3 regions of the Bacillus sp. LH1 genome follow, and region 3 is predicted to be linked to each of the others. Evidence: predicted binding sites of a transcription regulator. Region 3 holds the regulator's gene; each other region holds the start of a gene.

Evidence for each region. The regulator LexA, encoded in region 3, represses DNA repair genes until DNA is damaged. The targets are predictions, from matches to a motif close to CGAACATATGTTCG.
Region 1: a site for LexA is predicted at 3,876-3,889, ahead of addB (helicase-exonuclease AddAB subunit AddB). Genes of this name have one in related genera too.
Region 2: a site for LexA is predicted at 5,953-5,966, ahead of ACX9TM_RS11895 (YolD-like family protein). Genes of this name have one in related genera too.

What each region holds. Positions count from the first base shown of each region.
Region 1 covers NZ_CM175007.1:1,159,280-1,169,660, forward strand. The annotation lists gene cspA (RNA chaperone/antiterminator CspA) at 148-351, shown strand; gene ACX9TM_RS06085 (hypothetical protein) at 549-752, opposite strand; gene ACX9TM_RS06090 (hypothetical protein) at 1,098-1,283, opposite strand; gene ACX9TM_RS06095 (competence protein ComK) at 1,568-2,149, shown strand; gene ACX9TM_RS06100 (TVP38/TMEM64 family protein) at 2,585-3,178, shown strand; gene lepB (signal peptidase I) at 3,235-3,798, shown strand; gene addB (helicase-exonuclease AddAB subunit AddB) at 3,915-7,430, shown strand; gene addA (helicase-exonuclease AddAB subunit AddA) at 7,427-10,381, shown strand, end outside.
Region 2 covers NZ_CM175007.1:2,256,331-2,266,711, forward strand. The annotation lists gene ACX9TM_RS11860 (complement C1q domain-containing protein) at 1-236, shown strand, start outside; gene ACX9TM_RS11865 (hypothetical protein) at 924-1,118, opposite strand; gene ACX9TM_RS11870 (hypothetical protein) at 1,384-1,974, shown strand; partial or broken gene ACX9TM_RS11875 (glycoside hydrolase family 25 protein) at 2,453-3,451, shown strand; gene ACX9TM_RS11880 (peptidylprolyl isomerase PrsA) at 3,654-4,505, shown strand; gene ACX9TM_RS11885 (hypothetical protein) at 4,908-5,126, shown strand; gene ACX9TM_RS11890 (KH domain-containing protein) at 5,376-5,606, shown strand; gene ACX9TM_RS11895 (YolD-like family protein) at 6,103-6,438, shown strand; gene gerPF (spore germination protein GerPF) at 6,648-6,863, opposite strand; gene ACX9TM_RS11905 (hypothetical protein) at 7,070-7,405, shown strand; gene ACX9TM_RS11910 (hypothetical protein) at 7,450-7,650, shown strand; gene ACX9TM_RS11915 (SDR family oxidoreductase) at 7,793-8,500, shown strand; gene ACX9TM_RS11920 (DUF6944 family repetitive protein) at 8,639-9,313, shown strand; gene ACX9TM_RS11925 (YqaE/Pmp3 family membrane protein) at 9,428-9,640, shown strand; gene ACX9TM_RS11930 (KTSC domain-containing protein) at 9,708-9,917, opposite strand.
Region 3 covers NZ_CM175007.1:3,588,896-3,599,276, forward strand. The annotation lists gene tkt (transketolase) at 1-1,383, opposite strand, end outside; gene phnE (phosphonate ABC transporter, permease protein PhnE) at 1,680-2,483, opposite strand; gene phnE (phosphonate ABC transporter, permease protein PhnE) at 2,483-3,277, opposite strand; gene phnC (phosphonate ABC transporter ATP-binding protein) at 3,274-4,047, opposite strand; gene ACX9TM_RS18550 (phosphate/phosphite/phosphonate ABC transporter substrate-binding protein) at 4,131-5,069, opposite strand; gene ACX9TM_RS18555 (bifunctional metallophosphatase/5'-nucleotidase) at 5,255-6,838, shown strand; gene ACX9TM_RS18560 (DUF896 domain-containing protein) at 6,878-7,117, opposite strand; gene ACX9TM_RS18565 (YneB family resolvase-like protein) at 7,163-7,819, opposite strand; gene lexA (transcriptional repressor LexA) at 7,961-8,581, shown strand; gene ACX9TM_RS18575 (DUF4097 family beta strand repeat-containing protein) at 8,672-9,475, opposite strand; gene ACX9TM_RS18580 (DUF1700 domain-containing protein) at 9,476-10,018, opposite strand; gene ACX9TM_RS18585 (PadR family transcriptional regulator) at 10,011-10,334, opposite strand.

The DNA of each region.
Region 1 (10,381 bases), 2.4 Mb from region 3:
AATCCATATGTTATCAAGTGCTGGAAACGAACGAGAAAAAGTATGTGAGAACTAGTTTATGTTTCGTATTTGATAATGTGTGGATTCTTTTTTTAGACAGGAAGACTAAAAAATTAAAAATTTGTATTTTCTTAGGAGGAAATAATCATGGCAGTAACAGGACAAGTAAAATGGTTTAACAACGAAAAAGGCTTCGGTTTCATCGAAGTTCCAGGCGAAAACGACGTATTCGTACACTTCTCTGCAATCGAAACTGAAGGTTTCAAATCTCTAGAAGAAGGCCAAAAAGTTAGCTTCGAAATCGAAGAAGGTAACCGTGGACCTCAAGCTAAAAACGTAATCAAACTATAATTTTATAGTTGATGATGGAAAAAAGGATGGCTAATGCCATCCTTTTTTTGTTGTGGGGAAAGTTTTTTCAGAGCCTGTTTTTATATCTAAATCTCTTTTTCTATGTTACAACGGGTGAAAAATTATCTGGAATGCGTATTAGTTTCTGTAGAAGAATTAGTTCAGCAAGAGTATTTGCTGCGTATGATAGTAAATAACTATAAATTTGTATTCTCTATTGAAATAGGGGAATCTTTTCCAGATAGACCTTGAGTAACATCTTTTTTGTTAGCATTGTTGTTGGAATTTTGTACGTTTTGAGATGATGTTTCTAACAGTTGTTCTTGTTCCTTACTAGGGGTATTCAGAGCATCTGAGGGGATGCTATTAACCTGCTGGCTTAATAGATTTTCTTTGTCCATAGTATACAGCTCCTTTTTGGAATTCGATAAAAAGCAATGTAATTATAAATAGCTACTTATATATATTGTGTTTTTGAATGACATTATATACAAAACTTATATTACAAAGTTAACTAATTAACGAATTGTTAGTGATGGATAAAGATGTACAAATTTGAAGTGTTTAATAAAAATTAAAAGCGGGTAACAAGTACCAATACTCTTTCTCATGTTTTATATAAGGACCATATTACAAATCAAAAAAGATGTAGAGAACCTTGGGAGAAAATATAGTTGTTTTTTAGGGAGAAGAATAAATAAAATGATACTACAAATGTAAAAAGGCATTCCATAAAGGAAGGCCTTTTATTGTTCTTGTCCTGATTTTTTCTTCTCACGTTTTTTACATTCTGGACATTTTGATTTACGAAACGGTTTAGCAAAGAATAGCAGAATGAAAAATAAACCGAATATAATACTAGCTGAGTTTTTCACGATAATGACGCTACTATTTTTCATTTGAATCGATGGTTGGATCTCTTTTTCCTCCATAGTGGCCCTCCATATATTGGATTTACATTTTAATTATAGCAAAGTTAATTGTTTTCATGATGTGAAAATAGGAAGGGATAATAAATATTTATAGGTAGTATAAATGCTGTTTTTATAACTTTAAAATTAAATCATTACTATATCGTGATTTTTTTATTTAACAAATGTTTGATAAATGATAAAAAATTGTAAAAAAGCGGAACTTGTAAGCTATTTCCTTTTCATAGATGCTAAAATTATATATGCAGCTGCTAATATAAATGGAAAAAAGGAGATAATGGAGTATGGAAAGTAAAGTGGAACGCTATGTCGAAAATTATGTTGTAACGAAAAATACGATGGCCTTACTTCCTGTCGTTCTAAGTGAAAAGAAAATTGTTACGCGAGTCGTTGAAATGAATGATTCTTTTTTCGTATTTCAAAAACCTCTAGATATTATAGAAAGAAGTTGCCGCAAGCATGGCTCTAGTTTCTTAGGCAGAAAAGAAGGAACGAAAGAGTTAACTCATATTACACATAAAGCACCGATTGCGATTAGTCCAGCAGATCAACTTTATTTTTTCCCTACCTATTCTTACTCTAGAAAAGAGTGCGCTTGGTTGTCTCATTTTTATATTGAAAGTAATAAAGAATTAAAAGATGGAAATCTTATTATTAGATTTATAAATGGCTTTGCTGTGAAATTAGAAATATCAAAAACTAGTTTTGAAAATCAACAAAATCGTACAGCAAAATTACGTACTGAATATGAAGATCGTAGGAAAAAACAAGGGAGTCCTTGTTTTAAAGAGGTTGATAAAAAAGAGGAATCAACATTAAGACCCGCTTATGAGAGTGTGTATTTTGTGAAGGAAGGCGAAGTGTGAAAGGATGGGGGAATCCCCATTCTTTTTTGTTTATCCTGTTATTTGTGGGTAGTAAGACCCCCGCCTCAAAATTCAGCGAAAGCAAAGAAGTTAAGCGGGGGATCAACAAAATCCCCACTGATTAAAGTTTCACTTTATCAGTCTTTGTAGGTAAGGCGATATATTAGAAAAACCGAGTTGTAATTGTTATATTTAGAAAATCACCATTGTAATTTCATTTACTGAAAAAATCAAAAAAACAATCTAAATAACAAAACGAATGACACGTCCTGTCGAATATTGATAGATTATCATAGCTAAATAATGAAGGAATTCTTATGAAAGATATGGAAACTTTAATAAATACATCTCCATATGTCGTATCTACCATTTCCTCTTTCATATAAGCAATGATACAGTAGGGATAGTATTTAGAGTAAAGGGGTAAAGTGTAGAATGGATTTTCAGACAATCAAAGAGTATTTTTCACCAGAAAATATGGATCATATTGTTGAGAGTTATAAAGCGTTCGGACCACTTCTTGGTATTGGTTTACCGATGATAGAGGCGTTGATTCCAGCATTACCGCTTATCGTATTTGTACTGGCGAATGCTGTTGCATTTGGCTTTTGGCTCGGTTTTCTTTATTCATGGCTTGGATCAGTAATGGGTGCATTACTTGTCTTTTTCATCATCCGCCATTTTGGTCGCAGTCGTTTCTTTTCGTTTGTAAATAAGCATGAGAGAGTACGAAAAGCAATGGGGTGGATTGAAAGGAAAGGATTCGCACCGATTTTTGTTATATTTTGTTTTCCGTTTACACCGTCAGCGCTCATAAATGTTGTCGCTGGTTTATCCCGAATTAGTGTAAAACAGTTTGGTCTAGCGTTAGCATTCGGAAAACTTGTGATGGTTTTTATTTTAACGTATATCGGTCATGATTTAATGTCATTTATTCATAATCCGGTGAAATCAGTTATTGTAGCGATTGGTATTTTTATTTTATGGTATGTCGGTAAGAAAATCGAAGTAAAGTTAGAACTACATTAAGAATAGTCTTCTTTGTAAAGGAAAGCTTCAGTATTAAAGGATAAGGGGAGAAGCAGATGAAGAAAACTTTGAAAAAAGAAGGCATGGAGTGGATACGAACAATTTTAATTGGTGTATTATTAGCTGTATTTTTTCGAACGTTTTTCTTTTCAACGTATGTTGTAGAGGGGAAGTCAATGATGCCGACATTGCAAGATGGCAATATGCTAGTTGTAAATAAGGTGAGTTATCAAGTTGGGGACTTGAACAGATTTGACGTTGTGGTATTTCATGCGAATAAAAAAGAGGACTATGTAAAGCGGATTATCGGTTTACCTGGAGATCATATTGAATATAAGCAGGATAAGTTATATATAAACGGTCAATTTATTGATGAGCCGTATTTAGAGAAGTATAAGAAAGAGATAAACGGAAGGCAACTAACAGGCGACTTTACATTAGAAGAGTTAACGAAAGAAAAACTGGTGCCACCTGGGTTTATTTTTGTAGTAGGTGATAACCGGCTCGGGAGCTGGGATAGTAGACACTTTGGCTTTGTAAAAGCTGATACAGTCGTCGGTAAAGTTGATTTGCGATATTGGCCAATTCAAGAGGTGCAAACGAATTTTTCAAAAGGTTGATATAATAGATAGAAGTATAGAAAAAGGCAAACAACTCAGTTTGTCTTTTTTCGTGTCCTATAATACAATTATAGTAGCAAACTAACGTTCGTTATGTAAGTGAAAGGTGGGGTTACATGTCACTTCGATTTGTGATTGGTAGAGCGGGAAGTGGAAAAAGTACACTTTGTTTACGCGAAGTGCAAGAAGAGTTAAAACAACGCCCGAGAGGGAAAACAATATTATATCTTGTGCCAGAACAGATGACATTCCAGACGCAGCAGGCGTTAATTGGAAGTGAGGATGTAAGAGGTTCTATTCGGGCACAAGTTTTTAGTTTTTCACGATTAGCGTGGAAGGTACTGCAAGAAGTTGGCGGAGCGAGTCGTCTTCATATTGATGAAGCTGGTGTACATATGTTACTCCGTAAAATTGTAGAGTCTCGTAAAGATGGATTATCGGTGTTCCAAAAAGCAGCGGAGCAAAACGGTTTCTTTGAACATCTTGGTAGTATGATTGCAGAGTTTAAACGTTACAATGTAACGCCATCTAACGTATATGAAATGTGGCAACAATTAGATGCGCATAGTAGCAGTGCCGAACAAAAGTTACTAGCGAATAAAGTGTATGATTTACAGCTGTTATACGATGATTTTGAACGTGCTTTAATTGGAAAATATTTAGATTCAGAAGACTACCTGCAATTGCTAGTGGAAAAGCTTCCGCAGTCTGAATATGTAAATGGTGCGGAAATTTATATAGACGGATTTCATTCATTCTCCCCGCAAGAGTTAGAGATTGTAAGACAGCTTATGATTTGCGGAGCGAGAGTTACGATCACGTTAACGATAGATGAAAAAACGTTAGCGCAGCCAGTAAATGAACTCGATTTATTTTATGAAACGACGTTAACGTATGAAAAAATAAAACAAGTAGCGCGTGAAGAGAAAATAGAAATTGAAAAAACAATTCCACTTATGGAACAGCCGCGTTTTCATTCTCCGGCATTAGCGCATTTAGAAGCGCATTATGAAGCGCGTCCGAATGAAAAATTTAACGGTGAAGCGAGTGTAACGATTAGTACAGCTGCGAATTTACGAGCGGAGGTAGAAGGTGTTGCTCGTGAAATTCGTAAACTTGTTGCCGACGAAAAATATCGTTACCGGGATATTGCAGTGCTTCTTCGTAATGGGGAAAGTTATTACGATGTGATGCGAACGTTATTTACAGATTATAATATCCCGCACTTCATCGATGAAAAGCGCCCGATGTCACATCACCCATTAGTAGAATGTATTCGTTCTGCACTCGAGATTATTAGTGGGAATTGGCGTTATGATGCGGTGTTCCGCTGCGTGAAAACAGAGCTGTTATATCCATTAGACGTAAGAAAAGAAGCGATGCGTGAAGAAATGGATGAATTTGAAAATTACTGTTTAGCGTACGGTATACAAGGAAAGAGATGGACTGCTGAAGATCCATGGATGTATCGCCGTTATCGTTCTCTTGATGATACGAACGGGATGATTACAGACAGTGAACGTGAAATGGAAGAGAAAATAAATAGGCTACGTGACGTTGTAAGAACACCTGTTATTCGCATGCAAAAAAGGTTAAAGCGTGCAGGAACAGTTATGCAAATGTGTGAAGCAGTTTACTTGTTTTTAGAAGAACTGGATGTTCCGAAAAAACTAGAAGAATTACGTATACGTGCAGAAGAAAGTGGAGATTTCTTATTTGCGACAGATCATGAACAAGTATGGGAAGAAGTAATGAGCCTTCTTGATACATTTGTAGAGATGCTTGGGGAAGAGAAAATGTCTCTTTCTATGTTTACTGACGTTATGTCGACTGGTCTTGAGGCACTTCAATTTGCTAACATTCCGCCGTCATTAGACCAAGTGTTAATTGCTAATATTGATCACTCCAGATTATCTGATGTGAGAGCAACGTTTATTATAGGTGTAAATGAGGGTGTCATTCCAGCAGCACCTATGGATGAAGGTATGCTTTCTGATGAGGAAAGAGAAGTTCTTGGTGCGGCAGGGATTGAATTAGCGCCAACGACGAGACAAACTTTGTTAGAAGAACAGTTCGTTATGTATCAAATGGTAACAAGAGCATCTGAGAAGTTATACATTTCATGCCCGCTTGCAGATGAAGAAGGAAAGACGTTACTTGCGTCTAGCTTTATTAAGAAAATAAAAAGAATGTTCCCTAATGTGAAAGATTCATTTATTACGAATGACGTAAATGATTTATCACGTTCAGAACAAATTTCATATGTAGCAACGCCAGAAGTAACGTTATCTTACGTTATGCAGCAACTACAAACGTGGAAGCGATACGGATTTGAAGGGAATTTAGACTTTTGGTGGGACGTATATAATTTCTACGTAACTTCAGATGAATGGAAACAAAAAAGTAGCCGCGTCTTATCAAGTTTATTCTATCGAAATCGTGCGAAGAAACTAAGTACAGCAGTAAGTAGAGATTTATACGGAGATATAATTAAAGGAAGCGTCTCTCGTATGGAACTATTTAATCGTTGTGCATACGCTCATTTTGCGCAGCACGGTTTATCGCTTAGAGAGCGTGATATTTTCAAGCTTGATGCGCCAGACATCGGCGAATTATTCCATGCGGCATTAAAGAAAATTGCGGACAAGTTATTGCGTGAAAACCGCACTTGGGCGGATTTATCCATAAAAGAGTGTGAGCATCTTTCTGTTTTAGTAATAGAAGAAATTGCGCCGTTATTACAACGACAAATTTTATTAAGTTCAAACCGTCATTTCTATTTAAAACAAAAACTACAACAAATCATTTTCCGTACGTCAATCATTCTTCGTGAACATGCGAAGTCAAGCGGATTCGTACCAGTTGATTTAGAGGTGCCGTTCGGTATGGGAGGTACAGGGTCACTTCCGCCGATGGAATTCTCATTACCAAATGGTGTAAAGATGGAAGTAGTCGGCCGTATTGACCGTGTTGATAAGGCAGAAGATGAAAACGGGACGTTCTTACGTATTATTGATTATAAATCAAGTTCAAAAGCGTTAGATTTAACGGAAGTGTATTACGGATTAGCACTTCAAATGTTAACGTATTTAGATGTTGTTACTTCGAATGCACAGACGTGGATGAAAAAAGGCCAAGCAGCATCACCAGCTGGTGTATTGTATTTCCATATTCATAACCCAATCGTTGAGATGAAAGGTGACGCAACGGAAGCTGAAATTGAAAAAGAAATTTTAAAGAAATTTAAAATGAAAGGACTCGTATTAGGAGATGCTGACGTTGTTCGTTTAATGGATAACAAACTTTCAACAGGAAGCTCAGATATTATTTCTGCTGGCCTGAAAAAAGACGGTAGCTTTAGTGCGCGTTCAAGTATTGCAAGTGAGCAAGAGTTTAACGTACTGCAAAAATATGTACACCATACGTTTGAAAATATCGGAAAAGATATTACAGAAGGTGTTATCGATATTGCTCCTTATAAAATGGGGAATAAAGCAGCATGTACGTTCTGTAACTTCAAATCTGTTTGTCAATTTGATGAGTCACTGGAAGATAATCAGTTCCGATCGTTAAAAGATATGAAAGATAGCGAAGCGATGGAGAAAATAAGAGAGGAGGTTGGCGGAGAATGATAGAAAATTGGCCTAAAAAACCAGAAGGTAGTCAATGGACAGATGACCAGTGGAAAGCTGTTGTAGCTAACGGACGTGATATTTTAGTTGCGGCTGCAGCTGGATCAGGTAAAACAGCAGTATTAGTTGAACGTATTATTAAAAAGATTATTAATGAAGAGAACCCAGTCGATGTCGACCGCCTGCTCGTTGTAACATTTACGAATGCAGCAGCACAAGAGATGAAAAACCGAATCGGAGAAGCGTTAGAAAAGGTATTAATTGATGAACCAGGCTCTCAACACGTAAGAAAGCAGCTGAGCCTATTAAATAAAGCTTCCATTTCAACAATTCACTCATTCTGTTTACAAGTAATTAGAGGATATTACTACATGCTTGATGTTGATCCTCGTTTCCGTATTGCGAATCAAACAGAAAATGAATTGTTAAAAGAAGAAGTGCTAGATGACATATTAGAAGAAGAGTATGGCATCGAAGATAATACGATATTCTTTGAACTCGTTGATCGTTATACGAGTGACCGTAGTGATGATGACTTACAACGTATGATTTTAGCGCTTCATACAGAATCAAGAGCGCATCCAAATCCGGAAAAATGGCTTGATAAATTAGTAGAAGCATATGACGTAGAAGGAAAGACAATTGAGGATTTAGTATATGCTTCTTATTTATTAGAAGATGTGAAATTCCAGCTTGAAACAGCGGAACAGCATATTCGTAAGGCAACTGAACTCGCAATGCTTCCTGACGGTCCAGCGCCTCGCATTGAAACCCTGCAAGCAGATGTAGCTTTACTTGGAACGCTATCATCAGCTGCTCGTGAGTCGTGGACAAGTTTGTATGAAGCGATGCAAAACGTATCGTGGCAAACGTTAAAGCGTATTAAGAAAAGTGATTACAATGAAGATGTTGTAAAACAAGTAGACTCTCTTCGTAATAAAGCGAAAGATGAAGTGAAGAAATTACAAGAAGAGTTATTTAGCCGCAAACCTGAAAGTTTCTTACGAGATTTTCAAGATATGCACCCAGTATTAGAAAAGCTTGTTCAACTTGTAAAAGTATTTACAGAGCGTTTCCAAGCGATGAAGCGAGATAAAGGAATGGTCGATTTCACAGATTTAGAGCATTTCTGTTTACAAATTTTAAGTGAACAAAGTGAAAATGGTGAAATGAATCCGTCAGCAGTGGCGCTCCAATATCGTAATAAATTTGCTGAAGTATTAGTCGATGAATATCAAGACACGAACTTTGTACAGGAATCCATTATTAAATTCGTAACGAAAGATTCTGAGAGTGAAGGAAACTTGTTCATGGTTGGTGACGTAAAGCAGTCGATTTATCGTTTCCGACTAGCCGAGCCAGGCTTATTCCTAGGAAAGTATAAACGTTTCACACAAGAAGGATTGGGCGGCGGAATGAAGATTGACTTAGCGAAAAACTTCCGTAGTCGTCATGAAGTACTAGCAGGTACGAACTTTATTTTTAAACAAATTATGGGCGAAGAAGTTGGGGAAATTGACTACGATGCTGACGCTGAACTAAAGCTAGGTGCTACCTATCCAGAAGGTGAAGATGTAGCAGCAGAATTATTATGTATTCAGCAAACGGAAGAAGTAATAGACGGTGAAGAAGGTGCAGAAGTCGAAAAAGCACAGCTTGAAGCTCGCCTTATGGCGCAGCGCATTAAAGCGATGGTTGATTCCGGTTATGAAGTGTATGACCGTAAAAATGATAGTATGCGTCCGGTGCAATATCGCGATTTCGTTATTTTACTTCGCTCCATGCCGTGGGCCCCGCAAATTATGGAAGAGTTAAAATTACAAGGAATTCCAGTATACGCTGACCTCGCGACTGGTTATTTTGAAGCGACGGAAGTAAATATTATGATGAACGTATTCCGCGTTATTGATAATCCGATGCAAGATATTCCGCTTGCCGCTGTACTTCGTTCCCCAATCGTTGGGTTGAGCGATGAAGAACTTGCAACGCTTCGTGCTCATGGAAAGAAAGGCTCGTTTTATGAAGTAATGAGCTCATTCTTAAAAGGGGCACCGCTTGAAGAGGAGCAAGAACTTCATGATAAATTAGAGTGGTTTTATAACTTACTGCAAGGATGGCGTGAATTTGCCCGTCAACAATCCCTTTCTGATTTAATTTGGAAAGTGTACGGTGAGACAGGTTATTACGACTTCGTTGGCGGTTTACCAGCAGGAAAGCAAAGACAAGCAAACTTACGCGTACTATATGACCGTGCAAGACAATATGAAGCAACATCATTTAGAGGGTTATTCCGCTTCTTACGTTTTATTGAACGTATTTTAGAACGCGGTGATGATATGGGTACGGCGAGAGCCCTAGGTGAACAAGAAGACGTTGTTCGCATTATGACGATTCATAAAAGTAAAGGGCTAGAGTTCCCGGTCGTATTTGTAGCTGGACTCGGTCGTCGTTTTAATACACAAGACTTAATGAAACGTTTCTTATTGCATAAAGATTTCGGTTTCGGTTCGCAATTTATCGATCCGCGTAAACGAATTAAATATACAACATTATCACAGCTTGCGATTAAGCGTAAAATGAAAATGGAATTAATTGCGGAAGAAATGCGCGTACTATACGTAGCATTGACGCGTGCGAAAGAGAAGTTAATTTTAATCGGAACAGTTAAGGATGCAAATAAGGAAATGGAAAAATGGCTTGATGCGAGGGAACATAGTGAATGGTTATTACCAGATCACATACGTGCCGGAGCGTCTTGTTATTTAGACTGGATTGCACCTTCATTATATAGACACCGTGATAGTGAAATGCTTCTTGAATTAGGACAAGGAAGTATTCCAGATGAAATTTACGGATATGACACTAGCTGGAAAGTAGAAGTTGTGGACGGTAACACACTACTTGCACAAGAGCCAGTTCAAGAAGAGAAACAAGAATTGTTAGAAGCACTT
Region 2 (10,381 bases), 1.3 Mb from region 3:
CTAGAGTAGAAATTCGTGTAAATGGCAATCCGGCAATAGCGATAGATAATGATTTCTTTGGAACAGGAGTATTTTTTAATAATGATGTTTCCGTAACTACTATTCTTCAATTAGAAGCAGGAGATTTAGTTGAAGTTTTTGCAGAAAGTAGTATTGCTGGCGTAATTGTACAAAATGTTAATGGTGTAAATACGGTTCACTTTGAAGCGGCAAGATTTCCTTCTCCAACTAAATAAAACTGATTATTAAATGTTTTTTAGTAGGTTTAGTTAATCCCCTTACCAAATGGTGGGGGATTATTATTGTTTTTCTAAAATATATAAGTAAATAGGTAAAGCGTAGTTTAATTTGTAGGGGCTTCAACCTTCTTCAGATAATAAACAGAATAATAAGTAACATGTTTGTAAAAACGCATTGTTAGTAAGTTTACTAGTTTTCTTATAGAACAAGAAAGACGGAATACATAAAAGATCGTATCATTATGTTTTTTCTTTACCATATAGAAATTATATATTGAACATAGATTTGTGTAGGGAATGCTAATACACTGAAAAGAATAGCATAAAGGCGATTACACTATATAAAAACAAAATCAATCCTAAGATGAGTAGTATTGGATGCAACTTGAACATATTTGACCTCCTTGAGTATATAAAGAATTTTAATATATTGTTGGTCAATTTAGAAGGGGGACGGTTACATAAAAAAAGAGCATACATAAAAAGTACGCTCCAAAGAAAGATAGGTTTTATGAGTGGATAATCTCCATACGATAATATATGTTCTTTTCATAAAAACGTGTAAAAAATCAATGAATTATCAATGGAATATCATAACATGAGTAATTTTAGTCTAGGAATGCAGTTATTTTCTTTCTCGGTTATTTTAGGTAATAAAGTTGTGAAAATCGTGCATTATGCGGACTAACAACGGGATAGCGATCGTACTTCCGTTACATATTTCTTAAAGTCTGGGTATTGCGTGATAGTTTGACATTTAGGGGTGCATAGTTGATTAATTATAGACACATTTGTAATTACTTCGTTACAAGGACCGAAAAATGTAATTTTTAGCTTTGAATTTGGTGGGATTTTGAACACGATAGGTTTTTTTTCCATGAAATCAGCTCCTAATATTGAGTATTATAATTTAATGGATATAGAGTCGTATTAGTATAATATGAAATTTCAGTGGATTTGCTTATAATAAAGAATTTTATAGTAGTAAAAGTGCTTAAAGATGTAAAGGGGAAATTGAGAATGGAAAATAAAATGTTTAATTAATATAATCAATAAATACGCAAATGGTTAATATAACTAATGCATTTTTTTGTTTGTTACATATTATGTTAGTAAGAATGGTATAAGGGGGTAGTATAAAATAGTGGAAGAAAATGTACAAGCTCAGCTTTCGCCACCGTGGATCACATATTTTAATGAATTAAAAAATTCAATAGGTGCTGATCCAACTGTTACAGTTGGGCCGCTTATTCCTGTTGGTGGTAATTATATTATTTTAGTGCATGCGTTAAGCAACGAAAAAGCGAGAGCATTAGCAACGCTTTTAAAATCTTTTGTACAATTTGGGAATGTAAGTGTGACAGTTATTGTAACGAATAATGAGAATGAAATTGTAAATCCATTTCCTTGTCCACTAGATGCATTTGAAATAGCTCATTTATTTCAAGTAGCACTAGAAAATAATCCTTATTTTGAACAAGTTGTGGTACAGCCTCAGTTCCCTGGCGGACCGAATGTTGTTTTTCCGGTTTTCGCTGCGGAAGTCATTCAGTTTTTCAATGACGATATTTCTAACTTATGTCAAACGTTTACAGGTGTTGCTGCCAATGTGTTTCGTGATGTAATGAATGATGAGGTTTGTGGTATCCCAATTCTATTTTCCACAAGTTGTGTTATGAGCAGTGAAAACTCACAATTACAAAATACAGATTTAGCACCAAAGTTGTTTTATTAAACTGTAAAAAGACATTTTCAGTAATAGAAAATGTCTTTTTTATGCACCAATAGTGTTCAGGTTGGAAAATTGCAATTTAATAGGAGTAAACTTCAATTAATTAAAATTTTTCTAAATCTCAAATTTCATGTAGAGGTAGTAATTTTGACTTAAGAATATATAGAAAATGAGGGATGAAATTTTTTAGTTGAAAGGAAATCGATACTGAAAGTTATAATTTAATAATACAGGAGATTTTTTTTAATATCTGTAAAAATGATTGATAGGACGAGATTACATAATAAATGAATAGTAGGGTATATTTCGAATGTTTTATGTGGCATACATGTTAAAGTTGATAGAAATATTTCTGAAAGAGAATATATTTTGAAAAACAGTAAAGATTCTTTTTATTTATATTATAGATAGCTAGTTTTAGAGAGAGGAGGCTTACAATAAAACAAGCTATGAATAAGACATTCAAAAGGAGCTGGAATGTATGGGGTATATTGTAGATATTTCAAAATGGAATGGAACTATTAATTGGGATATTGCAGCATCTCAGCTAGATTTAGTGATTGCTAGAGTTCAAGATGGCTCTAATACGGTGGATTTTATGTATCAAAATTATGTTAGTGAAATGAAAAAGCATAGTATCCCATTCGGTAATTATGCTTTTTGCCGTTTTATATCTATTGCTGATGCAAAGAAAGAGGCACAAGATTTTTGGAATCGTGGTGATCAATCAGCTAAGTTTTGGGTGGCGGACGTAGAAGTTCAAACGATGGCAGATATGCAAGGCGGGACACAGGCATTTATTGATGAATTACGCCGTTTAGGTGCGGAAAAAGTAGGATTATACGTAGGGCATCACACGTATTTATCATTTGGAGCATGTAATATTGAAGCTGATTTTGTATGGATCCCTCGTTATGGAGGGAATAAGCCAGCATATCCATGCGATATGTGGCAATATACGGATTCAGGGAATGTTCCTGGGATTGGGAAATGTGATCTGAATCGATTAGTAGGAAATAAGTCACTTTCTTGGTTTATAGATTCCAACAAAGCAAATCAATCTAACATAGTGTATACACAGCAACCGAATGGCATTGGTATTGCAGTTTCGAAATATCCTGATGGATACGGAATAAATTTATATGAAACTCCCATGACCCCTCAATTTACAGGTGCACTCACTTAGAAAATTCCATATTTAATCTTAACAGGTTATTGGGGAGGCGGTGAGCAAGATATGATTTGTTTAGAGAACGATAAGCAGTGGGCATATTTAAAACATTTTAATGTGAAATGGTTTTATGCAACTTCGAAATATCCTGTCGGTTACGGAGTAAATTATTATGAAGAGCCTGAATGTATGAATTATAAAGGGAATATAGATGGATCGACATCTTTTCGAGTGTGGGGTAGAGTGGGAAATGCGGTAGATATCGGGCAGAATAGTTGGATACCTGAAAAACATGTAATTATTAAGTAACTATAGCGGCAGTATTGTTTTTAAGGAGTATGTAAAGAGTCTTCTTACTATACATAATAGTAAGAAGACTCTTTACGTTTAAAAATGAAAATACATGATACATAGTCTACTCATATGAAATGAATTACATGTAGAAAACACACTGTTTTCACAATGACTGTGTATAGTTAATTTGCATAATGATAAAAGTGAGGTATTTGAATTGAAAAAGAAAAAAATATTTATTGGAACAATTATTTCATGCGTGATGCTAGCATTATCTGCATGTGGTTCCTCAGACAACGTAGTAACATCAAAAGTAGGGAATGTTACAGAGAAAGAATTAAGTAAAGAATTACGACAACAATATGGAGAAAGTACTTTATATCAAATGATGTTAAGTAAGGCATTGTTAGATAAATATAAAGTTTCAGATGAGGAAGCAAAAAAGAAAGTAGAAGAAGCAAAAGATAAAATGGGTGAGAACTTTAAATCGACTTTAGAACAACTTGGATTGAAAAACGAAGATGAATTAAAAGAAAAAATGAAGCCAGAAATTGCATTTGAGAAAGCGATTAAAGCAACAGTTACAGATAAAGATGTGAAAAATAACTATAAACCAGAAATGAAAGTAAGTCACATTTTAGTGAAAGATGAAAAAACGGCTAAAGAAATAAAGGAGAAAGTAAATAATGGTGAAGATTTTGCTGCCTTAGCAAAACAGTATTCAGAGGATACTGGTTCAAAGGAACAGGGCGGGGAAATATCTGGTTTTGCTCCTGGGCAAACAGTGAAAGAATTTGAGGAAGCTGCGTATAAATTAGATGCAGGCCAAGTAAGTGATCCGGTTAAAACAACTTACGGTTACCATATTATTAAAGTGACGGATAAAAAAGAATTGAAGCCATTTGATGAAGTAAAGGATAAAATTCGTAAAGATATAGAACAACAAAGACTACAAGATACGACAGGTAAATGGAAACAACAAGTAGTCAATGATTTATTGAAAGATGCTGATATTAAAGTGAATAATAAAGAATTTAAAGATACATTTAAATTTCTAGAAAAGAAATAATGACTGTAATCATAATTAGAAAAGGGAACTCATATAGAGTTCCCTTTTCTAATTAGTGTGTGAGTTATAAATAGATAGTAAGACAATACAATATTACATTTAAATATTAAGAATTACAATGGGAAATTATGGTTTATAATTATTTCAACGAAAGTGGATATTCTACGGTTTTCATTATGCAAGTTTATTACATATATTTACTCTTTAATAATGAATATCGAACATAATTTAAAAAATAATACATATAATGTTTTTGAATAAATATTTAACATGGATAATTAGTAAAAAGCTGAGCATTCGATTGGAAAGGATGTTCTTTTTGTTGTGAAAATTTTAGGATAAAGAATGAATCGTTTTAAACGCATCATTTACCACATCAATAAATTAAGGTGGGGAGAATATATGAAAGTAATCTTTCAAGGAGAGGGCGGAGCGAAAATTTTTGAGTCATATGATGAAAATATAAGTGATTTATTAGTTATATTAAAAGAAACGAAAGGGATTAAAATTGGGATGGTTGAGTATAAAGTGTTAAAGTACGAACTTAATTATTTTCGTCATCCGAAAAAAGCGGATACAGAGAGAGAGTTACATATAATAGTACAACCTAAGTATATGTAATAAAATATAATAATAAAAATCACTGATTCAGTTTTGTAAAGTTCCATAGAGTATGTAAGAAAAGAGAGTGTTGTAAATGCTCTCTTTTCTTATGCTTTGTGAGTTCGTTCATCATAGTATATGTTTTCAGTTATAGATGGTTAATAAACGATAAAAATTTAAAACTTTTTCGTTTAGGCAGGGATTTTATATTTGAGTAAATAAATATACTATGAAGTATTTTTTATACGAATATTGGAGGAGTATAAAATGAGTTTAGCAAGTTACATAGGCTGTAATGTAGAAATTCCGTTAACGGATCCAGATTCTAATGATGTAATTGTTTTTGGACCGTGTTTTTCAGATGAAAGTATGCTTGAAATTGTACAAGATTATCAATTCCAAACAAATTACACATATGAGGTTTCAACTAATTGGGGAATTGAACTTGTCGAGTGGCAAAATGTAAAGGAAAAAAAGAAGCGAAAGAAAAACTTTTAACTTTATGCAAGATTATGGAAAGTTATTTGGAAGATGGAGACTATTTCGAATTATTTAGTTGTTGGGTTGGTGATGAAGATAAGGAACGAGTAGGGGAATTGAACTTAAAAATAAATCATTTTAATATAGATGAATTATGTATTCCAGAAAGAACATTAGTTAGGATAGAAAAATAAGCTTTGAATATTTTTTAGAAAAAGGCGATTTCACTTTGTGTGAGGTCGCCTTTTAGTTTTTATATGCATTTTATATAAGAAATGAAAAGTTTATTTGATAAAGGAAAAAATATGGAGATAAATAAAATTATGTTTTTTGTTAAGAAATAATAAGTATAGCTCTTCTCAAAGGAACGTAAGTTCGTGTATAATAAGAACGAATGTTCTTTTGAGAGGTAACCTAATTATAGTTTAGAAGTAAATTCGAGTTTAGTAAGTATTAAAAATAACTAAGGGATAGCATGAATAAATAAATGTATAAATGATCAAGGAGATAAAAAATGAACGATGTAAAGATACAAAAAGAAGAAAGAGAGTGGGTTCCGTTTACAGTAATGTCCGAACAACTTTTAAATATGAGAAAGATTATTGGAGAGAAATTAAAAGTACAAAAACCGCTTTTAACAAATGAAGCAAAAGAGAGGATTTCTGATAAATTATTAACGTCATTACTGTCTGAGAAAGAAATATTGGTAACATATTTTGAAGATGGTTACATATTAACAAGCTACATGACTGTTGTACATATCAATCCGGTAAAACAAATTGTAATTTGTACAGACGCCTTTTATAAAACTTACGTATTTAACGCTATGGATATTATTGAAATAATGTAAAAGAAGCTGAATATTTAAATGGCAGCTTTTTTTATTTCTGATTTATGAGACAAATAATATAAGAAAAAGCAGCTAGCTTTGTGCTAGCTGCTGAGCCCCAGGGAAAGGGAGAAAAAGATAGGGTACTCCAAAATCGATAAGAGCTGTCAAACAGCCTGATTATAGTATAGACAAATTAAAATTTTCTATACAAAAAGTTGAACATAAGATTAGGCTGTACCCACTTGGTTTTGATCTGCAAGGTCAGAATCAAATGTATTGGTCGCGCTAACACCGCTAAAAGTATTAACAACAAAACCAACGTTTGATGCGCCGGAACCATTATAAGCTTTCGTATTTTCTTTCGGAGAAACGTTGTAGAAATCACCTAAGTTAAATGATCCATTACTATTTTGTACAACTAAATTTCCTACAACTGATGGCATAATTTTCACCTGCTTTATAAAAAGTTGTTAACATTACTATATGGAGTTATAGTCCAGATGGTTCATATAATAAAAATTGTGGAATAGTAAAACGTTTGGAGCATGGATTTCAATAAAAGTGTGTTAAAATTAATATAATAAAGTTGAGTAATTTTTTTAAAAATTTGTATAATTGATATATATGAAAATAAAGGAGGCAAAATGTAATGAAAGATATTATGAAAAAAGTTGATTTAACAGATGCCAAATCAAGTAATCTTGTTGCACTAATTTATAGTAATGAAGTTATATTAGTTGAAGACGCATTTTGTCCAAATGAAATAAAATTAAAGTTTAATGAAATTGCAATTTTATCTGCAATTAAAACAGCTCATATTGCGAAAGTGTCTATTAGGAAAGAACTTGAAGCGCTTTTTCATGATACGGGTGTTATATTAGTGAAACAAAATGTTGATTATGGTAGTAGCCAATCTATTACCATGCATTTTGAGCAATTTAAAAAGTTGCAAGATGAGATTGAACATTTAAATAAAAGTATGTAATAAAGCAGCTAAATAAAGGTTCTATCATAAAGGTGGAATGTGTTGTGTTGAAAAAGTGGTTTAAAAATTATTTGGGTGAATCGCATTGTAAACATAAATATATTTTTATTAAGATGCAGGATAATGAGGATTTTAAAAAAGGTACATTAGGTGTAGTTTATATTTACCAGTGTGAGAAATGTGGAAAAGAGAAGTTGAAATATAAAAACAATAATGAAATAAACAATGAATTTTTAGATATATAGCAAAAAGTAACCATGATGGTTACTTTTTTTGTTTATGTATACAATATCAAAACCATTACTAAAGTATGAGTTGAGTTAATACTATAGTAAATCGCTGAATAAAAATGAAGAGAGTAAGATATAGGGAAGGAGGATGAGAGAAATGAAGCGAAAAGAAATTAGTAAATCTGTAATTATTACAGGCGTGACACAAGGGTTAGGGCGTGCGATGGTTGATCGATTTCATGAATTAGGGTGGAACATATATGGTTGTGGACGTTCAAAAGATAAAATTGAAGAACTAAAAAAACAGTACAGTAAAATACATGATTTCCAAGTAATTGATGTTTCAGATTCTCAGCAAGTTAACAATTGGGCAAATTATATACTTAATACACATACAGCTCCCGATATGATAATAAATAATGCATCGATTGTAAATCAAAATGCACAACTTTGGAAAATTACGGCTCAAGAATTCGAAAATGTAATGAATGTAAACGTGAATGGTGTAGTAAATGTAATAAGAGCATTTGTTCCAGCGATGGTAGCTAGGAAAGAAGGAATTATCATTAATATGAGTTCTAGTTGGGGGAGAGAAGGTGAGGCTGAGCTTGCGCCATATTGTGCCTCGAAATTTGCTATTGAAGGTATCACTAAATCTATGGCCCTGGAATTACCCCATGGCATGGCTGTACTTGCTTTAGATCCTGGAGGGAGTATTAGTACTCCAATGCTGAAGTCATGTGCGCCACAATATATAAATGAATCGCCTACACCTGAAACTTGGTCACATAAAGCAATTGAATATATATTGAATATAACAATAGATAAAAATGGAGATTCATTGACATGCCCAGCATGCATATAAAAAGCACCTTTAAGGTGCTTTTATATTAGTAGCACATTATATCATTCACAAAATTACATCTAAAAAATAAAATAAAAGATTAAGGGTGAGATTTGTTTGTTTTGAAAGCTTTAGAAAATATTTAAATAGGTGATAAAAATGAATCCAAGCAGTTTAAAAGTGACAGGGGCATGGTTTCAAGTGGGAGGGAACCTTACAGCTGCTATTGGAACGACAAGAGGATTTATTGGAGAAGAGAAAGTTGAATCGGATCTTGTTATTGTAGGAAGCTCATTACAAGCCCTCGGATATATATTACAAATCATTGCGAGCAATTATGATGATGGGGAAGAAAAAAGAGAAAATCAAAATATAGACTTAGAGAATCAAAGTAAATTACTTGATCAAATAGGAATTGAGTTATTAGCATTAGGCAATATATCAAATGTAATAGGAACATATTTTAATATAAATGAACATTTGAAAGAAAATGATTATCTTATCATTACAGGGAACAGTTTACAATCAATCGGTGCTTTTTTAGGAGTAGAAGCAGCTTTGTTGGATATAAATGTATTACAGAAAATTATTATACTGGGTAACTCCATGCAAAGTTTAGGGGCTGGATTACAAGCGTATCAAGGTGTTTCAAATGTATTGAAAGATGAGAGAGAAAATGAAGATAGTATTTTTGATAAGAAGGATGAGAGAATCATTGCACTCATTGGTATTTGGATACAAGCGATAGGAACGTTAATTTCTGCAATTGGAGTAACTGCAATAGAGGAAGAAAATAGGCTAGAAAACAATAAAAAGTCTGAAATACTTATTTAAATAGAAGGAGATACATTGATTTTAGAGGTAGGTTAAGATTAAAATGGTAGTAGGTTTTTTTGCGTATATTTTGAAAAGTGATATATAAAATACAAAATAAGGAGTTTTCAAGGGATGATGTATTTATTAGCAATTCTTCTTCCACCTGTTGCTGTATTATTTTGTGGAAAACCAATTCAGGCAATCATAAATTTCATATTAACATTAATATTTTGGGTTCCAGGAGTTATACATGCAATTCTTGTAGTGCATGATAAAAAAGCTGATCGGCGTTTGAAAAAACAAATTCAAGCATATGATGAAATTAATAAGAGGAATCGAAGATAATTCATCTGCAAAATGTTTTTAAAAGAAAGGAGGATTAACCTCCTTTCTTTTTTAGTGGGTGTTAAGTTTAGATTTTTGTGTGGCGGAAAGAATTTTTAATGTAAGTATTATGATAATAACTTTTAGATTGTGCATGTAATAGGCCAGTATAAATACTTTCTGGTACATTAAAGAAATCGTACATACCATTCTTTAATTGGATTCGCAAAATCATAGAAAAAGGATTATAACCAACAGCAACTATATTTTTTGAAATTACGGGAGATAGCTTCATCATTACGCAACTCCTCACTTTTTATTTTTAATACTTTTTTGTAGATGTTGAGGTTGTGATGTTGAAATCCTTATAATTTAAGAGGTATTATACTTATATGCAATATATTAAATGTTTGTTATACGTAATTATAAGGAAGTTCACACGAAGTACATATCGTTGTGCTATTTTTATTTCACCTTTGATTTATAAATAAGAAAATATTGACCATTTGAAAAAAAGGTATATTATTTATACGAGGTATTAAAAATTCACTTTTTACATTCTATGCTTCAAGGGGCAGCGTTATTAGGAAAAATAGAAGTGAAAATAGTTTGTATAAGAAGTATTCTAAAATTTATAATCTGTGAATTGGGAAAATATTGAATGCTCCAGGTCAATATACTTTCTTAATCAAATTTATTTTAGAAAGTGACCTCAATATTTTTAAGTAAATCAACGGGAGAATTGAAAGGCAGGAGAAAGTA
Region 3 (10,381 bases):
TGTGAATACATACGTTACTGGCAATTGCATTAATGCTGCAAGGCGAATTGCTGGACGTAAGTAATCAGAGAATACGAAGAACGTACCACCGTAAGTTTTTAAACCACCATGTAGTGCAATACCGTTCATTGCTGCACCCATTGCGAACTCACGTACACCGTACCAAATGTTTTTACCGCTGTAATCATCTCTTGTAAAGTCTTTTTCGTTATTCATGTATGTTTTGTTAGAACCAGCAAGGTCAGCAGATCCACCGAAGAATGATGGTACAGACTCTGCAATTGCATTAATTACAGCACCAGAAGAATTACGAGTTGCTGCTTTTGATCCTAATTCATAAGTTGGTAAGTTTTGCTCCCAACCTTCTGGAAGTTGACCGTTCATTGCTGCTTGGAATTCGTTTGCTAATTCTGGGTATGCTTGTGCATATTCACCTAGCATCGTGTTCCACTCAGCTTGCGCAGTTTCACCAACATCTTGTACTGTTTTACGGAAGTTGTCATATACTTCTTCTGCTACGTGGAAGTCTTGCTCAGCAGTCCAAGCATATGCTTCTTTCGTTAATTTTGTTTCTTCTACACCAAGTGGAGAACCATGTGAAGCTGATTTTCCTGATTTGTTTGGAGAACCGAAACCAATTGTCGTTCTTACTTCAATTAGCGTTGGGCGTTTTTCGTCAGCTTTCGCTTCTTCAATTGCTTTCGCGATTGCTTCAATATCGTTTCCATCCTCAACACGGATTACTTGCCATCCGTATGCTTTGTAACGATCTTCTACACTTTCAGAGAATGAACGATTTAAATCGCCATCTAATGAAATATCGTTTGAATCGTAAAGCACAACAAGACGACCTAATTGTAAATGAGCAGCTAATGAAGATGCTTCAGCAGAAACGCCCTCCATTAAATCTCCATCACCACAAATAGCGTATGTATAATGATCTACTACATTATACGCATCACGGTTATATTTAGCAGCTAAATGTCTTTCAGCCATTGCCATACCTACAGCAGTTGCAATACCTTGTCCAAGTGGACCAGTCGTTGCATCTACACCAGCTGTATGACCGTACTCAGGATGTCCTGGAGTTTTGCTTCCCCATTGACGGAAGTTCTTTAAGTCATCCATTGTTACATCATAACCAGATAGGTGAAGTAGGCTGTATAATAACATTGAACCATGACCTGCAGATAATACGAAACGATCACGGTTAAACCACGTTGGGTTATTTGGATTGTGTTTCATAAATTGAGTCCATAATGTATAAGCCATTGGTGCTGCACCCATTGGCATTCCTGGGTGACCAGAGTTTGCTTTTTCAATCGCATCGATGGATAATGTGCGAATCGTGTTGATAGAAAGTTGTTCGATTGAATGTGACATGCTATTCTTCCCTTCGCTTATATTAGTAAACGTTTTATACATTTATATGATAGCTTCCCACGCAAGATTATACAACATGTATCGACAAATATGTTGATATTTTTTTGATTTTTTATAAAAAAATCAATGTTTCCGGGAATGTATGGGCATTCAATATGACATACTTTTTCATTATTTTTATTTTAAAAAGAAAGGGAATTATCTGTATATTTATACAAATTTCTTCTATACTTACTTTTTTAAATACGTTTTTAAAAACATAAAAAAGCATCTAACTTCGATGCTTTTCAAATAAGTTAAACAATCCGTTTCCGAATCGAGCTTGAAATCAAATCAATTATAATTACCATTAAAATAATACCTAATAAAATAATACCAACACGAGACCAATTCCGTGAACTCAGCGCAAAAATTAAAGGTGTACCAATCCCTCCTGCTCCGATAACTCCTAAAATCGCAGCGGATCGTACATTAATTTCAAATCTGTATAACGTATACGATAGAAAATCTGGTAACACTTGCGGTAACACCGCATACCAAAGTATTTGAAAACGATTTGCTCCTGTTGCTAGTAACGCTTCCGTCGGTCCTTTATCTATGTTTTCAATTCCTTCTGAATATAGTTTTCCTAACATTCCAATAGAATGCAATCCTAAGGCTAATACTCCTGCAAAAGAGCCTGGACCAACAGCTTTTATAAATAAAAGAGCCATAACTAATTCAGGAAATGTACGAACAAAACTAAGTACAAATTTCCCAAATCCTGAAGTTAATTTTCCACTACTCATATTCGTTGCCGCCCAAAAAGCAAACGGAACAGATAAAAATGCAGAAATAAATGTACCTAATATCGCAATTGCCAACGTATCAATTAATCCATGTAATAAATCTTCACCATCTGGCAAAGATACATACGACCAGTCTGGAGTCAATATCCCTGTCATAATTGCTTTTGTAATTTCTCCCGCCGTTTCCTTTATTCCCTCTAGCGGTACTCCTGAAAAAGCCCATATATAAACAAATGTAAGTGCTATAAAAATAAACGAGCGATACACACTCGGTTTCTTCGGTTTTGGTACGATTATCGTCGTTTTACTCATTATAATTTCTCCCGCAACAATGTACTTACATAATCAATTACCAATACAACAACAAGAGTATAGATGATAATAGATGCAGTTTGTTGATATTGTAAAAACCCAAGTGTACGATCATAATATAGTCCAATACCACCTGCTCCTACTAAACCTAGGACAGCCGCTGCCCGTACATTCACCTCAAATGTATATAGTACATAGGAAACAAAGTGTGCTTTTACTTGTGGAATGACTCCATAAACAATCCATTGCACCTTATTAGCCCCTACAGCTGTCATCGCTTCTAGTGGGCCAGGGTCAATTGATTCAATTGATTCATACAACAATTTCGCCACGAGCCCAATTGAGAAAAAAGTAAGAGCTAAAATACCCGGAAGTGGTCCTATTCCAAAAATAGCTACGAAAATTGCCGCTAATAATAAATCTGGTATCGTTCGAATAAAATTTAAAATCAATCGAGCTGGACTGTATAAAAATGTACTAGTAAACACATTACTTGCCGCAAACAGTGCAAGTGGAATAGCTAAAATCGCTCCTAAAGTCGTCCCAATAATCGCCATACGTATTGTATCTAACATTGCTGTTGTAATAACTTGAAAATAACTCCAATCTGGCGGCACCATTTCTTTTAACAAATCCATTATATTAGGAAAACCAACTACTAGCTTTGAAAATGATGCGTCGACCTGTATACTACTTCCCCACAACAGTAAAATGAATAGAATAAACGTTAACATATGTTTTAACTTACTCGGCGGCTTCGGTATCGACTTCGAATATATCGTCACATCATTCATTTAGCTGCCACCTCTAACAATTCACTTTTCTGTGCTACGTCACCATAAATTTCAGCAAACTTTTCATCCGTTGCTGCTTCTACTAAACCATCAAAAACAATTTCGCCTGCATGTAATCCAATAATACGCGTCGCATATTGCCTAGCTAAAGCAATAGAATGTAAGTTTACAATTGTTGTAATTCCAAAATCTTCATTAATTTTCTTTAAATCATCTAATACTTGCTTTGTTGTTAGCGGATCTAACGACGCAACAGGTTCATCTGCCAATATGATTTTTGCTTCTTGCGCCAATGCTCTAGCTATCGATACACGTTGTTGTTGTCCTCCTGATAATTCATCAGCACGTGCATATGCTTTTTCTAAAATATTCACTCTTTTTAACGCTTGAAATGCGAGCTCCACATCCTCTTTCGGAAACAAACCTAACGTTGTACGCAATGTCGAATGATATCCAACACGGCCAGCTAATACATTCTTCAATACTGTTGATCGCTTTACAAGGTTAAAACTTTGAAAGATCATACCAATATCCCGGCGCATACGTCGTAAATCTTTTCCTTTTGCAGCAGTAATAGACTCACATTCAATCATGATTTCGCCTTCTGTAATCTCATGAAGACGATTTACCGATTTTAGAAGTGTAGACTTTCCAGCTCCGGACAGCCCTACCATTATAACAAACTCACCTTTTTGAATTTTCAAGTTTATATTATTCAATCCTTTTGTACCATTTGGATACACTTTGGAGACATTTCGAAATTCTATCACACATCTTACCTACCTTCTATGTATTCAAAACGGCAAACTAACTGAAAACATTCCCTTTCAGCTAGCTGCCATTTCCATATGTATTATTGCGTTTTTACTTTCTTCCCATATTCACGAACGATGTCAAATTTACTATCATCAGATTTAACATATCCTTCATGTGAATATACTTCTTTAATGATTTTGTGACCTTCCTCATTTTTTCCAATTTCAATGAAAGCATCCTGTAATTTCTTGCTCCACTCTTCATCTAAATCAGAACGTACCGAAATCGTATCGTTTGGAATTTTCTCCGTAAATTTCACTATTTTCGTTTGCTCGAATATATTCGGATAATCTTTTTTTACAATATTACGAGCATCTTGGAATACAACAGCTGCATCTACGTCACCATTTAAAAGAGCAATAAGCGACTGATCGTGACCTTTTAATGTAACAGGTTTCACATCTTTTAACGGATCAATTCCCTCTTTTAATAGAACAGCTGCAGGCCATACATACCCTGCTGATGATGTTACGTCTTGATAACCAATCTTTTTACCTTTTAAATCTTTTACACTATTTATATTAGAGTCTTTTTTAACAACAAACTCAGATTTATAATAATCTACTAAATCTTTTGTAGGAGCTCCTGTTTCATCCTCTACTCCAAAACGTTGTGCTTGTAAAATTACATTTGCAGCCTTCTTTTCATGTGCTAATACGTACGCTGTTGGCGGTAAAAATCCTACATCTACTTGTTTAGATGCCATCGCTTCTACAATTGTATTGTAGTTCGTTGAAATACTAACTTTTACTGGAATATTTAACTTATCACTTAATAGCTTCTCAAGCGGTTTTGCCTTCGCCTCTAACGTATCTGCATTTTGAGAAGGAACAAATTGAACATTTAAAGTCTTCGGTACATACCCTTTTTTCGTATCTTCATTTTTACTTGCACTTGATTCCTTCGTTCCACAGCCACTTAATAATCCCGCTGCTAGTACAACTGTTGTGCTCATTGCAAAAACTTTTTTCAACATATTAATGCCTCCATTTTTCATTGTTATAAAATAACCTTTCATAAACATGAAGAAATATATCACATATTTTTACAAATAATTGATTATTTACAGAATCTTTACACATTCTATACACTCACATTAAAATTCTCTTCACATATTTGATATGATGAATTGGAAGATAACAATAGAAAAGGTGAGTCATATTGGAACAAAATCAAACTGTAACTTTAAACATCTTATTAACAAGCGATATACATGGCACTGTTTATCCTATTCACTACCAAGATAACTCCCCAGCAGAACTTGGTTTAGCTAAAATTTCTACTCTTATAAAAAAAGAACGTTCCCAAAATACAAACGTTCTTTTAATTGATAATGGCGACTTTATTCAAGGAACACCATTTACTTATCATTATGTTACATACGAAAAAAACAAAAAAAACCCAATGTCCTTATTAGCAAATTACTTACAGTATGACGCTGCAATTATCGGCAATCATGAGTTTAATTACGGGATGGGTATATTAAATAACGCTGTGACTACTGCGAACTTCCCGTACCTATCAGCAAACATTTTAGATAAAAACATAAAGAAACCTTATTTCGGAAAACCTTATATAATCAAACAGATTGAATCCAATATAAAAATTGCTATTTTAGGGGTGACAACGCACTACATTACCAATTGGGAACAACCCCATCACATTAGAGACTTACAATTTGAAGATGCATTAGAAACAACGAAAAAGTGGGTTTCTTACATTCGCAAACATGAGAAACCAGATTTACTAGTCGTAGCGTATCACGGGGGAGTTGAACGAGATTTACAAACCGGGGTACCGACTGAAGTTTTAACAGGAGAAAACCAAGGATATGCAATGTGCCATGAAATTGACGACATAGATATTTTATTAACAGGCCACCAACACCGGGAAATTGCTCACACAATGGCTAACGGTGTAACAATTTTACAGACCGGATGTAATGGAAACTCAGTTGGAAAAGTAAAAATAACATTCGAAAAAACAAAACATAAATGGGTTAAAAAAGAGAGTTCTTCTGAATTATTATCTGTACAAGGAGTTGAGGCTGACCAAGATGTACTTTCATTGGTAGCCGATTACGAAGAGAAAACACAAAAGTGGCTTGATCAACCTATTGGAATCATTCAGGGGGATATGCAAATTTCAGATGCTATGCAAACTCGTTTGCATGATCATCCTTTTATCGAATTCATAAATAAAATACAGATGGATATAGCTAATGTATCAATTTCTTGTACAAGTTTGTTCCATAATACATCTCCAGGTTTCCCGGAACATGTAACAATGCGTGACATCGTTTCTAATTATATTTATCCAAACACATTAAAAGTAATTAGAATAACTGGAGCGGATATAAAAAATGCTCTTGAACTCTCTGCTTCTTATTTCACATTAAAAACAGATGGATCCATCACCGTAAGTCCTACCTACATAGAACCAAAGCCACAACATTATAATTATGATATGTGGGAAGGGATTTCATACGTATTAAACATTTCAAAACCAATTGGTGAAAGAGTAGAATCTTTACAGCATAACAGTGCTCCTCTTAATATGAATGAAGAATATGACGTTGTAATGAATAATTATCGTGCAAGTGGCGGGGGAAATTTCTTTATGTTTCAAAACAAACCGGTAGTAAAAGATATACCCACAGATATGTCTGAACTTATCGCTAATTATATATTGGAACATAAAACGATAGAAGCAACAGTTAATAACAACTGGAAAGTTATTAAATAACGATTTTTACATATAAAAAAGATGGGCTTCGCCCATCTTTTAATTTAATTTTGCATTATCTTGCTTTTTTAAAGCTTTTAATTTCGTCGGTGTAACATCTGTACCTTCTTCGTTAACAACTTTAATACCTTTAAGTTCGTTTAACATATTTTGACGAAATCCTTTTAAATATTGTTCACGTAGCGATTGACGCTCACGTTGCTCTTCTTCAGTTAAACCTTCAGCTTTTGCTTTTTTCGCTAAGAAGTTAATGCGTTCAACGAGTTCGTGATTAATCATCTCGAATCCCCCTTCTAATCAAAACTGATTATTATCATACAATAGTTACTCTTCTTTATCAAGCAATTGCTTCGTATACTCTACATATCTACGATGTACAGTCGCCTTTGAAACATTATGACCAAATCCACGTAATGTTGCTGCAATTTCTTCAAACGTGAGTTCACTTTTTCGCAAACGTACAATTTCCTCAATTGGCACTTCTTTTTTCTCTCTTCCTACACTTAAATGACGATTTTTTAAATTTTTTTCTGGACGATAACCTTTTTCTACTGCACGTTGCATACCTCGTTTAATTTTCAAATTATGAATCTTTCTTTGATATTCTTCAACAATACCAATAATATCTAATACCATTGAATCAGAATCCGACAATTGTAATTCACCATTATGTGTATGCGTATATACTTTTATGCCTTCTTTATGTAAACAATGCATTAACGCGATCTTCGCATTTCCTCTACCAAGACGCGTTTCATCTTGTATAAGTAACACATCAATTTGTTCGTCTCGAATTGTATCCAACACCTCTAATATACCGTCACGTTCAATTGTATATCCACTAGCCTGCTCTTCAATCACCTTAGTAACATTCATTTGATAGCGCTCAGCTAAATGCAATAATTCATCTTTTTGACGTAATAATGATGTTTCTTGCGCTTCTTTCGTTGTACTCACACGTGCATAAATAATTGCATTCATTTTGAACCCCTCTTTCTCCCTATTATTTCCCTATAGTGTAACATAAATCCGCCATTTGTTCGAACTTATGTTTGTAGAATGTTTTTTCACATGTTATACTTATTAATAAGAAAAATGAAAGAAAACGAGGTGTTAGAAAACATGGAAAAGTTAACGAAACGCCAGCAAGACATTCTCGACTTTATTAAGCTAAAAGTACAAGAAAAAGGATATCCACCTTCCGTACGTGAAATTGGTCAAGCAGTCGGCCTCGCTTCTAGTTCTACAGTGCACGGACATTTATCACGATTAGAAGAAAAAGGATACATTCGACGCGATCCAACAAAACCACGTGCCATTGAAATTTTAGGTGAAGACCGAATGGATACGGAAACACAATCTGTTATTCAAGTTCCAATTGTCGGAAAAGTCACTGCTGGGTTACCAATTACAGCGGTCGAAAGCGTAGAAGAACATTTCCCACTTCCAGCTAGTATTGTTGCTGGAGCAGACCAAGTGTTCATGTTACGTATTTCTGGAGATAGTATGATTGAAGCTGGTATTTTCGATGGAGATTTAGTTGTTGTTCGCCAACAGCAGTCTGCATATAATGGTGAAATTGTAGTCGCTTTAACAGAGGATAACGAAGCAACAGTTAAACGTTTCTATAAAGAAAAAGACCATTTCCGTCTACAACCAGAAAACTCTTCATTAGAACCTATCATTTTAAAACAAGTGTCAGTTATCGGGAAAGTAATTGGCGTATATCGTGATTTACATTAAAAATAACAAAAAGAAGATAATTACCGTATATAAATAAGGTAATTATCTTCTTTTTGTATTTTGATAGATTTCCATGCATTCTATTTCTTATTAACGAGTTTCAATCGTCACATCTCCCGCAGCCGTTTTACCGCTAATCTTTTTACTGCCATTTCCAATTGTTACATTTTTATTTTCTTCATTAAAAATTGTTACATCTCCAGCAGCACTTTGCCCAGTAATTACCGCATCTTGTGGTTTTTCCGATAAAGTAATATCTATATCTCCCGCAGTTGAACTGGCTTCTAGATTATACTTAGAATCATGATCTTGAATATTTATTTCCCCACTTGTTGTTTTTGCGGTCACTTTCCCTAATACCTTCTTAAAGTTCACCTCACCAGCTTTTGTCGATCCCTCCACATTCTTAGCCGTTACTTGTTTCAACTCTACTTCTCCAGCAAGTGTTCTAACACTTACGCTATCACTTTTCACATCACTCATTTCGATTTGTCCAGCAGATGAATTTACTTTTACATCTTGGTAAGAGCGTTCGGGCACAAGGAGAGTCAATTTAGACGTTTGAAACCTAAAATCGTAAAAAGAAAAATCAAATGAAGCACCTTTTTCTCTTTCCCCAATAATTTTTAATGTGTCACCATCTTCTGCGATACGAATCTCTTGTTTACGTACATCTCCCGATTGCTTTACATAAAAAGAAGAGTCAGGAGATTTTTGGACAATAATATCCCCGGCATCTAACTTAACTTCTATATTTTTTAATGTTTCGTTTTTAATTACATTTTCTTTATCGCCTTTTTCAGCAGTTTGTACTGCTTTTTCATATGTTTGGGAAATTCCTATTACTCCAATAATGATACAAGCGATAGCGATTAAAAATAGTTTTTTCATCATTTACTCTCCTTTTATCATTTTGAAGTTCCATATTACATATCGTACACACAATCTCTTAAACCACTTTGTACTATAAAAAGCGATAATACATAACAATAAACCTACCCCAACAAACGTTATACTAACGAAAAGATCCAACCATATAAAAGTACCCATAAATACTTTTCCAATAACGAAAAATGGTGTTACTACACTAGCAATACCACCGATCCAAAAAGAAAATATAAAAGCAATAATTGCGACTAACGGGCCTAACACAATAATAAAATTAAACAAACTAAGTCCAATCGCTGCCATAACAGCTCTTGTCACATTTGAAGTCGATGGATTTTTTTTCATTTCATCGAAGCGATACATCGCAAGTAATTCTTTCGCGATTACTTTCGGAGAACCAAGGCCCTGTATTATTTCCGATTCAGTTTTCCCCTCTTCTAGTCCAAACTGAAAGTGCTCTTCATAATCCAATAAAATATCTTGCCTCTCTTCCTCTGGTAACTTTCTAAGATAACTTGATAATTCTTTAAGAAACCCTTCTTTACTCATCCCATTCCACCCCTTCAATAATTTCTTGTACCCCTTTCGCAAAATCACGCCATTCTGTTACTAACAAATGAAATTGCGTCTCCCCTTGCTCTGTTAATTGATAATATTTACGAGGTGGCCCTTCCGTAGATTCCTTTAAATACGTTTGAAAATACCCTTCTTTCGTCAAACGACGTAATAAAGGGTATACTGACCCTTCCGATATTAAAAATTTATTAGAAATTTGCTGAACAAGTTCATAACCGTAACTATCTTTACGTTTTACAAGTGCTAATACACAAAGTTCAAGCACACCTTTTTTAAACTGAACGTTCAAGTGCCATCCTCCTTTCCTATCTTAGTACTGTTCAATACACGGTACCT